DNA from 2 places in the Yokenella regensburgei genome. Region 2 is predicted to be linked to the other one. Evidence: predicted binding sites of a transcription regulator. Region 2 holds the regulator's gene; the other holds the start of a gene.
What was found. Region 2 encodes sigma-54, which starts transcription at its own class of promoters, with help from an activator protein. Its sites were predicted from a motif close to GTTGGCACANNTTTCGCTNT; they were not measured.

Region 1 (9,293 bases), on a different contig from region 2:
ATAGAATGCGTCTTTCAGAGAGGGCAGTTTATATATAGTACCGCCACAAAGCGTTAATAAACTAAAAAGCGCCCATTTCTTTTTTGTGAGCATAGAATCCCCTAATGGCATAAATGCCACTGTCTTAAATTAGGTAATAGAACCCCGTCCATTCTTAATGAATGGATTTATTAAAATATGAGAATGTTTATTATTAGTGATTTAAAATGTGCGTTGCCTCTGCTTTTATTTGCTGAAGAACCTCTCTGACGAAGCGAATTTGTTGAATGGCATCCTGTTTTTCTTTCACTAAGCGCTCTTCCAGGTGAGTCGCTTCTGGTAACGGGGTTTCACTCATCTGCCGCCACGGGATCCACGGGTTATCGCCTTCATTTTCAAAGCGGAACGCCGGGGCGAAGTAATCCACCTCTTCTTCAAGCCCGTAGGCCATGACCTGCGGCTGTGCTTCTCCGAGGCAGATAAGTTCAGTCAGCAGCGCCTTAAACGGCATATCACCCTCTCCGGAGATACAGGCCTTATGCCCCAGGCCGCCGTCTTCTGGCACAATCAGCGCATCTTTGATGTGTACCTGGGTCACGCAGGGCGACATCGTCGCAAGCGCCTGCAGCGGGTGTTCATTGGCGTTAATCATATTCGCAAAGTCGAACAACAGCGAAAGCTCCGGCATCCCGCTTTGCTCAATCAGCGCCACCAGCTCATGGCTCTTCAGGTCTTCGTGCTGCTCGAGGGTAAACGTCAGCCCACTGTGCTGATATTGTGCTTTGATATAGCCAATATCCTGGGCGATTTTTGCCATGACTTCCTGCACATGCCCTTCATAGCGCGGATAGAACCGAACCGATGTCGCGCCGGTTTTCAGCGCGATGCGCACTGCGGTATCGATAGTGTCTTTGTCGGAAGCGCTGGTTTCAATATGCACATCCAGCGCGAGACGACGGGCCTTATCACCAAACGCCGCCAGCTCAGTATCCTGCATATTTTCCAGCGAATAGCGCTCACCATCCAGAACATGGACTTTTACCCCACGCAGATGGTTCTCATGAGCGATATCCAGTAAATCACCGGGTAATATACGTTCCAGACGCATATTCAGATGATAAGCATAGGCGTGAAGATACAGCGGGATATTATCTACACGAGAAAGTATTTTCCCTGCATTTTCTTTGGTGACCATAACATACCTACAAGTTTATAAAGAGATCGACTGCCTCAAAGCGCCAATATTCAATGTCTATTTGTACAATATTGCCATGGCTATCTGCCCGATGCTTTTCAATCAGGATCGCTGGCATACCGGATGAGCCGCCAATAAATTTACTCACGTCTCCAGACATTCTTACGGGTTTAAAGGCAAGTTTTTTTATAATCACGTCTTTGTTATATGATTTTTCCCAGACGCTGGTGAATGACTGACTTTCAAGCTGCTCAATAAAACCGGGAGCCACCTGCGGGTTAATATAGGTTTCATGATAAAACACCTTATGCCCTTCCAGCGCTCCCCAACCGGTAATGCAGTACAGCTCTTCAGAAGCTGCCGCGCTGAGCAATGGGGCTGCAGCCTGTGGGAACTGCGATACACAGCTTTTATCGATAAACCCCCAGGACGGTTCGCGTCCCTGCTCCAGCGCCGCACGCTGGAAGCTCGCGGAAAGCTCCGGGCTATAGTTGAAACGGGGCTGGGTCACAAACCACCCTTTGCGGTCTTTGCGGAAGATCCTGGACTCCGCCTCAAGGTTTAAGAGGGCCTGGCGCAGGGTCATACGCTTAATCCCCAGCAGCTCTCCCAGCTCTCGCTCTGAAGGGAGCTTTCCCCCGACCGGGGTGATGCCTTGCTTCAACCAGTGATCCAGTTTTTCTTTTGCGTTCTCGACGGTCGACGGATTCTTTTCCATTGTTTAATCCATTTGGTTTAAACCAGATGAATCAATCTTACTCTGTCGACAAAATGGAATGCAATGTGAACCTCAGGCTTTGGAAAGATATGTGACGGGGTTCTCTTCGTGGATAAGGGAGCCGTACTCAGGGCAAAAAAAACCCCGCCTCAGGAGGCAGGGTTTGTATCGGCTAAGAAGCGCTGAATTAGTCTTCTTTCGCACCGCGCATTGCGCGTTTACGGTCGTTCTCGGTCAGATGACGCTTACGGATACGGATAGAGGTTGGGGTAACTTCTACCAGTTCGTCGTCATCGATAAACTCCAGAGCCTGCTCCAGGGTCATCTTGATAGGCGGAACCAGAACGGTCGCTTCGTCAGTACCGGAAGCACGCATGTTGGTCAGTTTCTTACCGGTCAGGCAGTTTACAGTCAGGTCGTTAGAACGACTGTGAATACCGATGATCTGGCCTTCGTAAACTTCAGCACCGTGACCCAGGAACAGCTTACCGCGATCCTGCAGACCGAACAGCGCGAACGCAACCGCTTTACCCTGACCGTTGGAGATCAGTACGCCGTTGTTACGCTGACCAACATCACCCGGACGAACGTCGTCGTAGTGGCTGAAGGTAGAGTACAGCAGGCCGGTACCGGAGGTCATGGTCATGAACTCAGAACGGAAGCCGATCAGACCACGGCTTGGGATCACGTAGTCGAGACGTACGCGGCCTTTTCCGTCCGGATTCATGTTTTTCAGGTCGCCTTTACGCTCACCCAGAGCCTGCATGACAGAACCCTGGTGCTGCTCTTCGACGTCCAGCGTTACGTTCTCGAACGGCTCTTGCTTACGGCCGTCGATTTCGCGGAAGATAACTTTCGGACGGGAAACCGCCATCTCGAAACCTTCACGACGCATGTTTTCAATCAGAACGGACAGGTGCAGTTCACCACGGCCGGAAACGCGGAAGGCGTCAGCGTCGGCGGTTTCTTCTACACGCAGTGCAACGTTGTGCACCAGCTCTTTGTTCAGGCGGTCAAGGATCTGACGAGAGGTAACGTATTTACCTTCTTTACCACAGAACGGAGAGGTGTTGACGTTGAAGAACATGGAAACGGTCGGCTCATCAACAGACAGGGCTGGCAGCGCTTCAACCGCCTGCGTGTCGCAGATGGTGTCAGAGATGTTCAGCTCACCCAGACCGGTGATAGCAATGATGTCGCCTGCTTCTGCTACATCACTTTCGATACGCTCAAGACCCAAGTGAGTCAGTACTTTACCCACTTTACCGTTACGGGTTTTGCCTTCGCTATCAACGATAGTGATCTGCTGGTTCGGCTTCACTTTACCGCGCTTGATACGACCGATGCCGATTACACCAACGTAGTTGTTGTAATCGAGCTGAGAGATCTGCATCTGGAACGGACCATCCAGGTCAACGTCCGGCGCTGGTACACGGTCAACAATCGCCTGGTACAGCGGGGTCATGTCGTCCGCCATATCTTCGTGGTCCAGACCAGCGATACCGTTCAGCGCAGAAGCGTAAACGATAGGGAAGTCCAGCTGCTCGTCGGTCGCGTCGAGGTTAACGAACAGGTCGAATACCTGATCAACAACCCAGTCAGGACGCGCGCCAGGGCGGTCAACTTTGTTGATAACAACGATTGGCTTCAGACCGTGGGCAAATGCCTTTTTGGTCACGAAGCGCGTCTGCGGCATTGGGCCATCCATTGCATCAACGACCAGCAGCACAGAGTCAACCATGGACATAACACGTTCAACTTCACCACCGAAGTCGGCGTGCCCTGGGGTATCAACGATGTTGATACGGTAGTCATTCCATTTGATAGCGGTGTTTTTCGCGAGGATGGTAATCCCACGCTCTTTCTCCAAATCGTTGGAGTCCATCACACGCTCTTGGGTCTCGGCACGCGCGTCGAACGTACCGGATTGCTGCAGCAGCTTATCAACCAGGGTCGTTTTACCATGGTCAACGTGGGCGATGATGGCGATGTTACGCAAATTTTCGATCACAACTTTGCCTCAGGCATTAGAAATAGCGCGTTATTGTACACGGATTAATCGCACTACAAAACAGGATCACAAACATCCTCCGCAAACAAGTATTGCAGAGTTGCTTTGTGATCGCTTTCACGGACAAGGAAAAGGGCCAAATTTACAAAATTGCACCAATATGGTGCCTAATGTTCACATTGAAGCACTATACTGGTGCAATGAATCCAAACTGGTGCAGCCCTTTTGCACTGTGGTGCGCATGATACAGCGTTTTGGGGGGCATTTAAAAGTTGGCACAGTTTTCGCTTTAATAAATTTACGGCAACAACGCCATCAGAAGCAGTGTTATGTAGTTCGTTACCACGACGACAATGACCAATCCGGGAGAGTTTAAGTATGTCCGCTGAACACGTTTTGACGATGCTGAACGAGCATGAAGTGAAGTTTGTTGATCTGCGCTTCACCGATACCAAAGGTAAAGAACAGCACGTCACCATTCCTGCTCATCAGGTAAATGCTGAATTCTTCGAAGAAGGCAAAATGTTTGACGGCTCCTCGATTGGCGGCTGGAAAGGCATTAACGAATCAGACATGGTGCTGATGCCGGACCATACCACTGCGCTTATTGACCCGTTCTTTGAAGAACCGACGCTGATCATTCGCTGCGACATCCTCGAGCCAGGCACCCTGCAGGGCTACGATCGCGACCCGCGCTCTATCGCTAAACGCGCTGAAGAGTACCTGCGTTCTACCGGCATCGCGGATACCGTGCTGTTCGGGCCAGAGCCAGAATTCTTCCTGTTTGACGACATCCGCTTCGGGGCTTCTATCTCCGGTTCCCACGTTGCCATCGACGATATCGAAGGTGCATGGAACTCTTCCACCAAATATGAAGGTGGTAACAAAGGTCACCGTCCAGGCGTGAAAGGCGGTTACTTCCCGGTTCCTCCGGTCGATTCCTCTCAGGACATCCGTTCTACCATGTGCCTTATCATGGAAGAAATGGGCCTGGTGGTTGAAGCACATCACCACGAAGTGGCGACTGCTGGCCAGAACGAAATCGCTACCCGCTTCAACACCATGACCAAAAAAGCGGACGAAATTCAGATCTACAAATACGTCGTGCACAACGTGGCGCACCGTTTCGGTAAAACTGCGACCTTCATGCCAAAACCGATGTTCGGTGATAACGGTTCCGGTATGCACTGCCACATGTCTCTGTCCAAGAACGGTACCAACCTGTTCTCTGGCGACAAATACGCTGGCCTGTCTGAAATGGCGCTGCATTACATCGGCGGTGTTATCAAACACGCAAAAGCCATCAACGCCCTGTCTAACCCGACCACAAACTCCTACAAGCGTCTGGTCCCGGGTTATGAAGCGCCGGTTATGCTGGCCTACTCAGCTCGTAACCGCTCTGCCTCTATCCGTATCCCGGTGGTTGCAAGCCCGAAAGCACGTCGTATCGAAGTGCGCTTCCCTGACCCGGCGGCTAACCCGTACCTGTGCTTCGCAGCACTGCTGATGGCTGGCCTCGACGGTATTAAGAACAAAATCCATCCGGGCGAAGCCATGGATAAAAACCTGTACGACCTGCCGCCGGAAGAAGCGAAAGAGATCCCACAGGTTGCAGGCTCTCTGGAAGAAGCACTGAACGAACTGAACGCCGACCGCGAGTTCCTGACCGCAGGTGGTGTGTTCACCGACGAAGCTATCGATGCTTACATCGCGCTGCGTCTGGAAGAAAACGACCGCGTTCGCATGACGCCGCACCCGGTTGAGTTTGAACTGTATTACAGCGTTTAAGTTGTCGTAATACTCCGCGAATGCGCTGCCACCATCGGAGACAGCGCAGTAAACGGAGGTTGTAAGTTGCCGTGGAAACTTTAGCCCATCCCAGGATGGGCTTTTTTCTCCACCAACAATCTGATCTCACGCGCTTTTCGCCGACAAGAAGCTATAATGCACTAAATTGGTGCATTCAACTGGAGGACTGCTGGATGGCAACAGGCATGCTGCCCGATGCTGGGCAGATCCTTAACTCTCTGATTAACAGTATCTTGCTGGTCGATGACGACCTCGCGGTGCATTACGCGAACCCGGCGGCACAACAGCTGCTGGCACAAAGCTCGCGCAAACTCTTTGGCACCCCGCTTCCCGAACTGTTGAGCTATTTTTCGCTGAATATCGGCCTGATGCATGAAAGCCTGGCCGGTGGACAAGGCTTCACCGATAACGAAGTCACGCTGGTGATTGACGGCCGATCGCATGTACTGTCACTGACCGCACAGCGGCTGCCTGACGGCATGATCTTGCTTGAGCTGTCGCCGATGGATAACCAGCGACGCCTGAGCCAGGAGCAATTGCAGCACGCACAGCAGGTCGCGGCACGTGACCTGGTTCGCGGCCTGGCTCATGAAATTAAAAACCCGCTGGGCGGCCTGCGCGGTGCCGCACAGCTGCTGAGCAAAGCATTGCCCGACCCATCGCTCCTGGAATACACCAAAATGATTATCGAACAGGCCGATCGCCTGCGTAATCTGGTAGACAGACTGCTCGGGCCGCAGCTCCCCGGCATGCATGTGACCGAGAGTATTCACAAAGTTGCCGAGCGCGTGTTTAACCTGGTATCGATGGAGCTGCCGGATAACGTTCGTCTGATCCGCGATTATGACCCCAGCCTGCCGGAGCTGCCGCACGATCCTGACCAGATTGAGCAGGTGCTGCTGAACATCGTGCGCAATGCACTGCAGGCGCTGGGCCCGGAGGGTGGCGAGATAATTTTGCGCACCCGCACAGCATTCCAGCTCACGCTGCACGGCGTTCGCTACCGCCTGACGGCACGTATCGATGTAGAAGATAACGGGCCGGGCATTCCGCCACATCTGCAAGACACGCTGTTTTACCCGATGGTCAGCGGGCGCGAAGGTGGTACCGGTCTTGGCTTGTCGATAGCGCGTAATTTAATTGATCAACACTCCGGCAAAATTGAATTTACCAGTTGGCCGGGTCATACCGAGTTTTCGGTTTACCTGCCAATCAGGAAATAGAGGGGTTTAGTGTATGCAACGAGGGATAGCCTGGATTGTTGATGACGATAGCTCAATCCGCTGGGTACTGGAACGCGCGCTTGCTGGCGCAGGGCTGACCTGCACCGCTTTTGAGAGCGGTGCCGAGGTGCTGGAAGCCCTGACGACCAAAACCCCGGACGTGCTGTTGTCAGATATCCGTATGCCGGGAATGGACGGCCTGGCGCTGCTGAAGCAGATTAAACAGCGCCATCCGATGCTTCCGGTCATCATAATGACCGCCCACTCCGATCTGGATGCTGCCGTCAGCGCCTACCAGCAGGGGGCATTCGATTACCTGCCAAAACCCTTTGATATTGATGAGGCGGTAGCGCTGGTTGAACGCGCTATCAGCCATTATCAGGAACAACAACAGCCGCGCAATGCACCGGTATTTGGCCCGACAACCGACATCATCGGTGAAGCGCCGGCGATGCAGGATGTATTTCGTATTATTGGCCGCTTGTCGCGTTCATCGATAAGCGTACTTATCAACGGTGAATCCGGTACTGGTAAAGAGCTGGTCGCACATGCGCTGCATCGCCATAGCCCACGCGCCTCCTCCCCCTTTATCGCCCTGAACATGGCGGCAATTCCGAAGGATCTTATCGAATCGGAACTGTTTGGTCATGAGAAAGGCGCGTTCACCGGCGCCAATACGGTGCGTCAGGGGCGCTTCGAGCAGGCCGACGGCGGCACGCTGTTCCTGGATGAAATCGGCGATATGCCGCTTGATGTGCAAACCCGACTGCTGCGTGTTCTTGCCGACGGACAGTTCTATCGCGTTGGTGGCTATGCGCCGGTGAAGGTGGATGTGCGCATCATTGCCGCCACCCACCAGAATCTGGAACTGCGCGTTCGGGAAGGTAAATTCCGTGAGGATTTATTCCACCGTCTGAACGTCATTCGCGTCCACCTGCCGCCGCTGCGCGAGCGCCGGGAAGACATTCCTCGTCTGGCCCGCCACTTCCTGCAGGATGCCGCCCGCGAGCTGGGCGTTGAAGCCAAACAGCTGCACCCGGAAACCGAAGCCGCGCTCACGCGTCTTGCCTGGCCTGGGAACGTACGCCAGTTGGAGAACACCTGCCGCTGGCTGACCGTGATGGCCGCAGGCCAGGAGGTCCTGATTCAGGATTTACCGGGCGAACTGTTTGAGTCGACCGTACCGGAAACTACCGCACATGCCCTCTCGGACAGCTGGGCTACGCTGCTGGCACAGTGGGCCGATCGCGCGCTGCGTTCCGGTCATCAAAATCTGCTTTCCGAAGCGCAGCCGGAGATGGAGCGCACGCTCTTAACGACGGCGTTACGCCACACGCAGGGACACAAACAGGAAGCGGCAAGGCTGCTGGGCTGGGGGCGTAATACCCTGACCCGCAAGCTGAAAGAACTGGGAATGGAGTAAGCGGCGCAGTAAATGTAAAAAAGGACGGTTTAGCGCAAAGAGCGGTTATATAGTCCTTTACTGTTCCGATGAGTTAAGTATGATTTTTGCGCGAACGCAGGGGGTTATCATGCTTGATTCACTTATCACCACCATCTCGAGTGGTGCTGTCGACAGCACCACACCGCATACGGCCATTGCCGCCGTACTGTGCGCAGCACTCTTTGGGCTTTTTAGCTAAACGAGACGCCTGATGGCACTACTGCTTATCAGGCCTGCAGTTGGCAGGCACGATAAGCGGTAGCGCCACCGGCAGCGCAGTTAAATCACTCGCGAGAACTGCTGCATCCGCGCTTTCTGGCGCAGGTAGGCATCAAAACACATACAGATATTACGAATCAGCAGGCGTCCCTTCGGCGTCACCTGAATTGCTTTCTCGCTCACATCCACCAGCCCATCTTTCGCCAGCGGTGCCAGCAGCTTCATATCTTCGTCAAAATAGTCGCTAAAGATCAGATCCCACTGCGCTTCCACGGCGCTAAAGTCGAGGCGGAAGTTACAGATAAGCGCTTTGATAACGTCACGACGAATGCAGTCGTCGCGGGTTAATGCGATACCACGCCACAGCGCATTACCGTGTTCATCAACCTGCTGATAGTAGTGCTTGAGCTCTTTCTGGTTCTGCGCATAACAGTCCCCCATCATGCTGATTGCAGAAACACCAAGACCCAGCAGATCGCTGTCGCCCTGAGTGGTATAGCCCTGGAAGTTACGATGCAGGACACCGTTGCGCTGTGCGACCGCCAGTTCGTCATCCGGACGGGCAAAGTGATCCATCCCGATGAACTGGTAACCGCTGTCGGTGAGTGAGGTGATGGTTTCCTGCAGAATATCCAGCTTCTGCTGTGCAGAAGGCAGATCGGCATCTTTAATTTTGCGCTGCGCGGCAAACAGGG
Region 2 (9,293 bases):
AACCACCCCAGATACCCACGGCAACAAAGATAATAGTCAGCAGCGGCAGCGAGATTACCCCAGCCCAGAAGCGCGGTGCAATCACGCGACGCAGCGGATCCACCGCCATCATCTCCATGCTGGAGAGCTGTTCCGTCGCGCGCATCAGGCCTATTTCTGCCGTCAGCGCCGAACCGGCACGACCGGCAAACAGCAGGGCCGCGACAACAGGCCCCAGTTCACGGAGCAACGAGAGCGCCACCAGCATGCCAAGGCTTGATTCCGCACTGTAAGTGGTGAGGACCAGATACCCCTGCAGGCCGAGCACCATGCCAATAAACACCCCGGACACGAGGATAATCAGCATCGACAACACACCCACGTTGTACAGCTGGCGTATCAGCAACGGAGCGTGCCTACGAAAATCGGGTTTACCGACAACGGCATTGAATAACATTAACCCGGCGCGGCCAAAGGTGGCGGTGGTTTTAATCCCCCTGCGCCCCAACGCGGCCAGTGCATTTAACAGCATGAGCAGCTTAACTCCCTGAACCTGGTAAAAGGTCGTGACGATAATCCCCTGCAGGATAGCGGAACGGTACCGGTCCGTCAGCGATACCATCAAGGAACTGACGGACGCGCGGGTCGGTGTTTTCCTGCAGTGACTGCGCGCTACCGTGAGCGACAATCTTTTTATCGGCGACGATATAAGCGTAATCGGCAATACTCAGCACTTCCGGCACGTCGTGCGAAACCACCACACAGGTCACGCCCAGGGTGCTGTTAAGCTCTGAAATCAGTTTTACCAGCACACCCATCGTGATGGGATCCTGACCGACAAACGGCTCATCAAACATGATGAGGTCAGGCTCAAGCGCGATAGCACGCGCGAGCGCCGCACGACGAGCCATACCACCGGACAACTCCGACGGCATCAGCCTGGCAGCGCCACGCAGCCCAACCGCTTCAAGTTTCATCATGACCGTACTTCTCAGCAACGCCGGTGGCAGACGGGTATGCTCCCGCAGCGGGTAAGCGACGTTATCAAACACGTTCATGTCGGTAAACAGCGCGCCGGACTGGAACAGCATACTCATCCGCTTACGGACGGTATAAAGCCGCGAACGCGACATCTGCGGAATATTTTCCCCATCAAACAGGATTTCACCGTTATCCGGCGGAATTTGCCCGCCGATAAGCCGCAGCAGCGTGGTTTTCCCAATCCCTGACGGCCCCATGATCGCGGTGATCTTACCGCGGGGTACCGACAGTGAAATGTTGTCGAAGATCGTGCGATCGCCCCGGGAGAAACTCACTCCCTGGATCTCGACGATATTCGCTGCAGTCTGGCTCATTGGATCATCCTTTCTAAACCTCATGGGGTCAGCATGACGCGTTATTTCGCCATGAACCCATCATTTTTACAGAATCTTACCCGCACAAGTTAGCGAAAGCTGGCATTTGTTTTACTTTTACGACGCATAAAGTCAAAATTAAGAATTCGTTACGTTCTTTGGCCAGGCCTTGCGTCACGGACCGACGATTATACCTGAAGAAAGGATTTTAGATGCTCTTAGCGACGGCACTGTTAATTATTGGTTTACTTCTTGTGGTCTACAGTGCCGACCGACTGGTTTATGCCGCCTCTATTTTATGTCGATCGCTTGGGATCCCACCGCTGATCATTGGGATGACGGTAGTGAGCGTCGGAACATCACTTCCTGAGATCATCGTCTCTTTTGCAGCGTCAACCCATGGCCAGATAGATCTGGCGATTGGTACAGCCATTGGGTCGAACATCGTCAATATCCTGCTAATCCTTGGTTTAGCGGCAGTTCTTCATCCCTTTACCGTGCATTCTGATATCCTGCGACGCGAGTTGCCGTTAATGTTAGTCGTCACGTTGCTGACGGGTTGTGTTCTGTATAAAGGCTCGCTGACGCTGATGGACGGTTTTTTCCTGTTGGCGCTGGCGGTGCTGTGGCTACTGTACATTGTGAAAGTCGCTCGTCTGGCGGAACGGCAAGGTAACGATAGCCTGACCCGCGAACAAGTCGCGGAGCTACCGCGGGATGGCTCGCTCCCGGTGGCGTGCCTGTGGCTGGGAGTAGCATTAATTATTATGCCGATGTCGACCCGCATGGTGGTCGATAATGCCACCGTGCTGGCTAACTATTTTGCCATGAGCGAGCTGACGCTTGGTCTGACGATAATCGCTATTGGCACCAGCCTGCCGGAGCTGGCAACCGCGATCGCCGGCGCACGTAAAGGTGAGGACGATATTGCGATTGGCAATATCATTGGTGCCAATATATTTAATATCGCGATAGTCCTTGGCCTGCCCGCGCTGATAGCGCCGGGGGACTTCGATAATCAGGCTTTTCTGCGAGATTATGGCGTTATGGTGCTGGTCAGCATCGTATTCGCCCTGCTCTGCTGGCGCCGTAAGCGGCAGATCGGCCGTGGTGCTGGCGCGCTGTTAATTGGCGGTTTTTTCCTGTGGCTGGCGATGCTGTACTGGGTAGCACCGCTTTTTATTGAATAAATCGGAAAATCACTATGTCGCAACTAGATTTGCAACCGGATTTTGACTTTCAGCAGGCAGGACGTGAAGTCCTGGAAATTGAACGTGAAGGTCTGGCACAGCTCGATCAGTATATTAATCAGGATTTTGCTCAGGCCTGCGAGAAGATATTCTATTGCAGCGGCAAAGTGGTGGTCATGGGGATGGGCAAATCTGGTCATATTGGCCGGAAGATGGCCGCGACCTTTGCCAGCACCGGGACCTCGTCGTTTTTTGTCCACCCGGGCGAAGCGGCGCACGGCGATCTCGGGATGGTCACTCCACAGGATATCGTGATTGCGCTGTCGAACTCCGGTGAATCCAACGAGATCCTCGCGCTGATCCCGGTGCTTAAACGTCTGCAGGTACCGCTTATCTGCATGACCAGCCGTCCGGAAAGCAGCATGGCGCGGGCCGCAGACATCCACCTGTGTGTCAAAGTCCTGAAAGAAGCCTGCCCGCTGGGTCTGGCCCCGACTTCCAGCACCACTGCGGCACTGGTTATGGGAGATGCGCTCGCGGTGGCGCTGTTGAAAGCGCGCGGCTTTACTGCCGAAGATTTCGCGCTTTCTCATCCAGGTGGCGCACTGGGCCGCAAGCTGCTGCTGCGGGTTAATGACATCATGCACACAGGCGATGAAATCCCGCACGTCAGCAAAGACGCTTCGCTTCGCGATGCGCTGCTGGAAATCACCCGTAAGAATCTGGGTATGACCGCTATCTGCGATGACCAGATGCAGATCCAGGGTATTTTCACCGATGGTGACCTGCGCCGGGTCTTTGATAACGGTACCGATATGCGTAACCTCAGCATTGCCGATGTCATGACGCCGGGCGGGATCCGTATTCGCCCAGGCACCCTGGCGGTTGATGCCTTAAACCTGATGCAATCCCGCCATGTTACCTGCGTACTGGTTGCCGATGGCGACCATTTGCTGGGTGTGGTACATATGCATGATCTGCTGCGCGCAGGCGTAGTGTAATTAAGGACGAAAGAATGAGTAATGCTGGTGCATCAGTGGCGACCTGCTACGGTCCCGTGAGTGCAAAGGTGATGGCAAGCGCGGAAAATATCCGCCTGTTGATCCTCGATGTGGACGGCGTCATGTCCGATGGCCTCATTTATATGGGCAACAATGGCGAAGAGTTAAAAGCCTTTAACGTCCGCGATGGTTATGGCATTCGCTGTGCGCTGACTTCCGGCATTGAGGTCGCGATCATTACCGGGCGGAAGGCTAAACTATTAGAAGATCGTTGCGCCACGCTTGGCATCACCCACCTGTATCAGGGTCAGTCAGATAAACTGCTGGCATACCGCGAGCTGCTGGAGAAACTCTCGCTTTCTCCGCAACAAGTGGCCTATGTAGGGGATGACCTTATCGACTGGCCGGTCATGGCGGACGTCGCGCTCGGCGTTGCCGTCGCCGATGCCCATCCGATACTGATTTCACGCGCGGATTACGTTACCTATATCAACGGTGGTCGTGGAGCGGTACGAGAAGTCTGTGATTTGTTACTATTGGCACAGGGCAAGCTAGAGGAAGCCAAAGGGCAATCGATATGAGCAAAACCAGACGTTGGGTTATCATTCTGCTATCGCTGATTGCGCTGATTCTTATCGGCGTAAATCTGGCGAGCAAAGACGATACGAAGGAGATAGTCGCCAACCCTAACGAACCGACTTACAAGAGTGAGCACTCCGATACGGTCGTCTACAGCCCAGAGGGTGCGCTGACTTACCGCTTGATTGCGGAGCACGTGGAGTATTTTTCTGACCAGGCCATTTCGTGGTTTACCAACCCGGTGTTGACCACCTTTGACGTCAACAAAGTGCCAACCTGGTCAATTAAGGCCGATAAAGCCAAACTCACTAACGACCGCATGTTGTATCTGTACGGACACGTTGAAGTTAACGCGCTGACGGCAGACTCACAACTGCGTAAAATTACAACGGACAACGCTCAGATTAACTTGATCACTCAGGATGTCACGTCTGATGATCTGGTAACACTGTACGGAACCACATTTAATTCCAGCGGCCTGAAAATGCGCGGAAATCTACGCAGCAAAAACGCCGAGCTGATTGAAAAGGTTAGAACCTCATATGAAATTCAGAACACACAAACTAAGCCTTAAATTAGCGCTCGCCAGCACGCTGCTGGCGGCCAGTCTGCCGGCACTGGCGTTAACCGGTGATACCGATCAGCCTATTCATATTGAGTCTGACACTCAGTCGCTGGACATGCAGGGGAACATCGTCACCTTCACCGGTAACGTCGTCGTGACCCAGGGCACCATCAAAATCAATGCCGATAAGGTCGTGGTAACGCGTCCGGAAGGCGAAAAAGGCAAAGAAGTGATCGACGGTTTTGGTAACCCGGCGACCTTCTACCAAATGCAGGACAGCGGCAAACCGGTGAAAGGTCACGCCTCTAAAATGCATTATGAACTGCAGAACGATTTCGTGGTGCTGACCGGCAATGCGTATCTTGAACAGCTCGACAGCAACATTACAGGCGACAAGATAACCTACCTGGTCAAAGAGCAGAAAATGCAGGCCTTTAGCGATAAAGGCAAACGCGTGACCACCGTTCTGGTACCGTCACAGCTGCAGAACAAAAACGGCAACAGCCCGGCTCCGGCGCAAAAGAAGAGTAACTAATTCGTTATGGCAACATTAACTGCAAAGAATCTCGCCAAGGCTTATAAAGGCCGCCGCGTGGTGGAAGATGTCAGTCTGACCGTCAACTCCGGCGAGATTGTGGGCCTGCTTGGCCCTAACGGTGCGGGTAAAACCACCACCTTTTATATGGTGGTCGGCATCGTTCCACGCGACGCGGGTAATATTATCATCGATGATGAAGATATCAGCCTGCTGCCGCTGCATGCCCGCGCCCGTCGTGGCATTGGCTACCTGCCGCAGGAAGCGTCCATTTTCCGCCGTCTGAGCGTGTACGATAACCTGATGGCTGTACTGCAGATCCGTGACGATCTCAGCAACGAACAGCGCGTCGATCGCGCCAACGAGCTGATGGAAGAGTTCCACATTGAGCACCTGCGCGACAACCTCGGTCAGGCGCTTTCCGGTGGTGAACGCCGCCGTGTGGAAATCGCCCGCGCCCTGGCTGCCAACCCGAAATTCATCCTGCTTGATGAACCTTTCGCCGGTGTAGACCCGATCTCCGTTATCGACATCAAACGCATTATCGAGCACCTGCGTGACAGCGGTCTCGGTGTCCTGATAACCGACCATAACGTCCGCGAGACGCTGGCCGTCTGTGAGCGAGCTTATATTGTGAGCCAGGGACACCTCATAGCTCACGGAACGCCAAAAGAAATCCTCGAAGATGAGCATGTTAAGCGCGTCTACCTTGGGGAAGACTTCAGACTCTGATAGGGTAGTGTCATTGTTGTAACTCCTGGAGATTAATGACCTGAACATGAAGCAAGGTTTGCAGTTAAGACTCAGCCAACAGCTCGCCATGACGCCGCAGCTGCAACAGGCCATTCGCCTGCTACAACTCTCGACGCTGGAGCTTCAACAAGAGCTTCAGCAAGCGCTGGAGAGCAATCCGTTGCTTGAGCAAACCGATCTTCACGATGAGGTCGACACCACGGAGACACCGGACAAGGAAACCCTTGATACCGTTGACGCCCTCGAACAAAAAGAGATGCCGGAAGAGCTTCCGCTCGACGCCAGCTGGGATGAAATCTACACCGCCGGAACGCCGTCTGGCACCGGCGCGGACTACATCGACGACGAACTGCCGGTCTACCAGGGAGAGACCACTCAGTCACTGCAGGATTACCTGATGTGGCAGGTGGAGCTGACCCCGTTCTCGGATACCGACCGCGCCATTGCCACCTCGATTGTCGATGCGGTCGATGACACCGGATACCTCACTATTTCCGTTGAGGATATTCTGGAAAGTATCGGCGACGACGATGTCGGTATCGAAGAGATTGAAGCCGTGCTCAAACGCATTCAGCGCTTCGATCCGGTCGGCGTGGCGGCGAAGGATCTTCGCGACTGCCTGCTTATCCAGCTCTCCCAGTTCAGCAAAGAGACACCGCGTCTGGAAGAGGCGCGGCTCATCATTAGCGATCATCTCGATCTGCTCGCCAATCACGACTTTCGCTCCCTGATGCGTGTTACACGTCTGAAAGAAGAGGTGCTGAAAGAGGCGGTGAACCTGATCCAGTCGCTGGATCCACGCCCCGGGCAGTCAATTCAGACCGGAGAGCCGGAATATGTCATCCCCGACGTGCTGGTACGCAAGATGGGTACCCGCTGGGTCGTAGAGCTCAACTCCGACAGTATCCCGCGCCTGCAGATAAACCAGCAGTACGCAGCCATGGGTAACAACGTGCGCAACGAAACTGACGGTCAGTTTATCCGTAGCAACCTGCAGGAAGCGAAGTGGCTCATCAAGAGCCTGGAAAGTCGTAACGACACGCTCCTGCGCGTCAGCCGCTGCATCGTCGAGCAGCAGCAGGCCTTCTTTGAACAGGGCGAAGAGATGATGAAACCGATGGTACTGGCCGATATCGCCCAGGCCGTCGAGATGCATGAATCGACGATTTCACGCGTGACAACGCAGAAGTATCTGCACAGTCCGCGCGGTATTTTTGAGCTTAAATATTTCTTCTCAAGTCACGTGAATACCGAGGGCGGCGGCGAAGCCTCTTCTACGGCAATTCGCGCACTGGTGAAGAAGTTAATTGCCGCGGAAAATCCCGCGAAACCACTGAGCGACAGCAAGCTAACCTCTATGTTGTCTGAACAGGGCATTATGGTGGCCCGCCGTACCGTCGCGAAGTACCGAGAGTCTCTGTCCATTCCGCCATCAAACCAGCGTAAACAACTGGTCTGATAAAACTGATAAGGAAGACACTATGCAGCTCAACATTACAGGACACAACGTCGAAATCACCGAGGCATTGCGCGAATTTCTTAATTCGAAATTCAGCAAACTCGAACAATATTTCGACAGGATCAATCAGGTCTATATTGTGTTAAAAGTGGAGAAAGTGACCCATGTGTCAGACGCCACCCTGCATGTCAACGGTGGTGAGATTCATGCCAGTGCGGAAGGTCAGGATATGTATGCTGCGATTGACGGTTTGATAGACAAACTGGCGAGACAGCTGAACAAGCATAAAGATAAACTAAAACAACACTAATTGTCCGAGCACTCGCCTGATACAGACCTCTGCATCAGGCGATGCTCAGGTGAAATTATGATGAACAACGATTCGGCTCTTCAACTGAGCAATGTCCTTAACCAGGAATGTACCCGTAGTGGCGTCCACTGCCAGAGTAAAAAGCGCGCGCTGGAAATTATCAGCGAGCTGGCCGCCAAACAGCTAAGTCTGCCCCCGCAGGTGGTGTTCGAAGCCATTCTCACCCGCGAAAAAATGGGCAGTACCGGTATCGGTAATGGCATTGCCATTCCGCACGGTAAACTGGAAGAGGATACGCTGCGCGCCGTTGGCGTCTTTGTGCAGCTGGAAACCCCGATTGCGTTCGATGCCATCGACAACCAGCCGGTGGATCTGCTTTTCGCCCTGCTGGTCCCTGCCGATCAGACGAAAACGCATCTGCATACGCTATCGCTGGTGGCCAAACGTCTGGCGGATAAGACTATTTGCCGGCGCCTGCGGGCTGCACAAAGTGATGAAGAGCTCTACCAAATCATTACGGAAGCCGAAGGCAGTGATGATGCGTAAGAGGCAGATTACAGGATGATGTGTTTACCCTTTTTCGTACTGAGGAGAAACGGTACATGGTACTGATGATCGTCAGCGGTCGTTCAGGCTCGGGGAAATCCGTCGCCCTGCGCGCGCTGGAAGATATGGGTTTCTACTGCGTGGACAACCTGCCGGTAGTGCTGTTACCCGAGCTTGCCAAAACGCTGGCTGACCGCGAGATCTCGGCTGCCGTCAGCATCGACGTGCGTAACATGCCCGAATCCCCGGAGATTTTCGAGCAGGCGATGAACAACCTGCCGGACGCGTTCTCTCCACAGCTGCTTTTCCTCGACGCCGATCGCAATACGCTGATTCGCCGTTACAGTGATACTCGCCGTCTGCACCCGCTCTCCAGTAAAAATCTGTCGCTGGAAAGCGCTATTGATGAAGAAAGCGCCCTGCTGGAGCCGCTGCGCTCACGCGCGGATCTTATTGTCGATACATCAGAGATGTCGGTGCATGAGCTGGCAGAAATGCTGCGTACTCGTCTGCTTGGCAAACGCGAGCGTGAGCTGACAATGGTGTTTGAATCCTTCGGCTTCAAGCACGGTATTCCGATTGATGCTGATTACGTGTTCGACGTTCGTTTCCTGCCGAACCCGCACTGGGACCCTAAGCTGCGTCCAATGACCGGCCTGGACAAACCGGTAGCGGCCTTCCTCGACAGGCACACAGAAGTTCACAATTTTATCTACCAGACCCGCAGCTATCTCGAGTTATGGTTACCGATGCTGGAAACCAATAACCGAAGCTACCTGACGGTTGCCATCGGTTGTACCGGCGGTAAGCACCGTTCGGTGTATATCGCCGAGCAGTTGGCCGACTATTTCCGCTCCCGCGGGAAGAACGTTCAGTCACGTCACCGGACGCTGGAAAAACGTAAAACATGACCGTAAAACAGACCGTTGAGATAACCAACAAGCTGGGCATGCACGCTCGCCCAGCCATGAAGTTGTTCGAACTGGTTCAGGAGTATGACGCTGAGGTGCTGCTGCGCAAC

Region 1: glnA (glutamate--ammonia ligase) is a predicted target of sigma-54. The motif match lies at 4,175-4,194, and genes of this name have one in related genera.

The regions. Positions count from the first base shown of each region.
Region 1 covers NZ_RBIZ01000008.1:10,314-19,606, reverse strand. Annotated here, with positions in the region: gene C7387_RS21615 (MFS transporter) at 1-93, opposite strand, end outside; gene C7387_RS21610 (sugar phosphate isomerase/epimerase family protein) at 194-1,174, opposite strand; gene C7387_RS21605 (GntR family transcriptional regulator) at 1,182-1,892, opposite strand; gene typA (ribosome-dependent GTPase TypA) at 2,080-3,903, opposite strand; gene glnA (glutamate--ammonia ligase) at 4,282-5,691, shown strand; gene glnL (nitrogen regulation protein NR(II)) at 5,886-6,935, shown strand; gene glnG (nitrogen regulation protein NR(I)) at 6,949-8,358, shown strand; gene C7387_RS22935 (YshB family small membrane protein) at 8,468-8,578, shown strand; gene hemN (oxygen-independent coproporphyrinogen III oxidase) at 8,659-9,293, opposite strand, start outside.
Region 2 covers NZ_RBIZ01000004.1:662,127-671,419, forward strand. Annotated here, with positions in the region: gene mlaE (lipid asymmetry maintenance ABC transporter permease subunit MlaE) at 1-511, opposite strand, end outside; gene mlaF (phospholipid ABC transporter ATP-binding protein MlaF) at 519-1,334, opposite strand; gene C7387_RS14630 (calcium/sodium antiporter) at 1,547-2,524, shown strand; gene kdsD (arabinose-5-phosphate isomerase KdsD) at 2,539-3,525, shown strand; gene kdsC (3-deoxy-manno-octulosonate-8-phosphatase KdsC) at 3,540-4,106, shown strand; gene lptC (LPS export ABC transporter periplasmic protein LptC) at 4,103-4,678, shown strand; gene lptA (lipopolysaccharide ABC transporter substrate-binding protein LptA) at 4,647-5,204, shown strand; gene lptB (LPS export ABC transporter ATP-binding protein) at 5,211-5,936, shown strand; gene rpoN (RNA polymerase factor sigma-54) at 5,983-7,416, shown strand; gene hpf (ribosome hibernation promoting factor) at 7,439-7,726, shown strand; gene ptsN (PTS IIA-like nitrogen regulatory protein PtsN) at 7,784-8,272, shown strand; gene rapZ (RNase adapter RapZ) at 8,329-9,183, shown strand; gene npr (PTS phosphocarrier protein NPr) at 9,180-9,293, shown strand, end outside.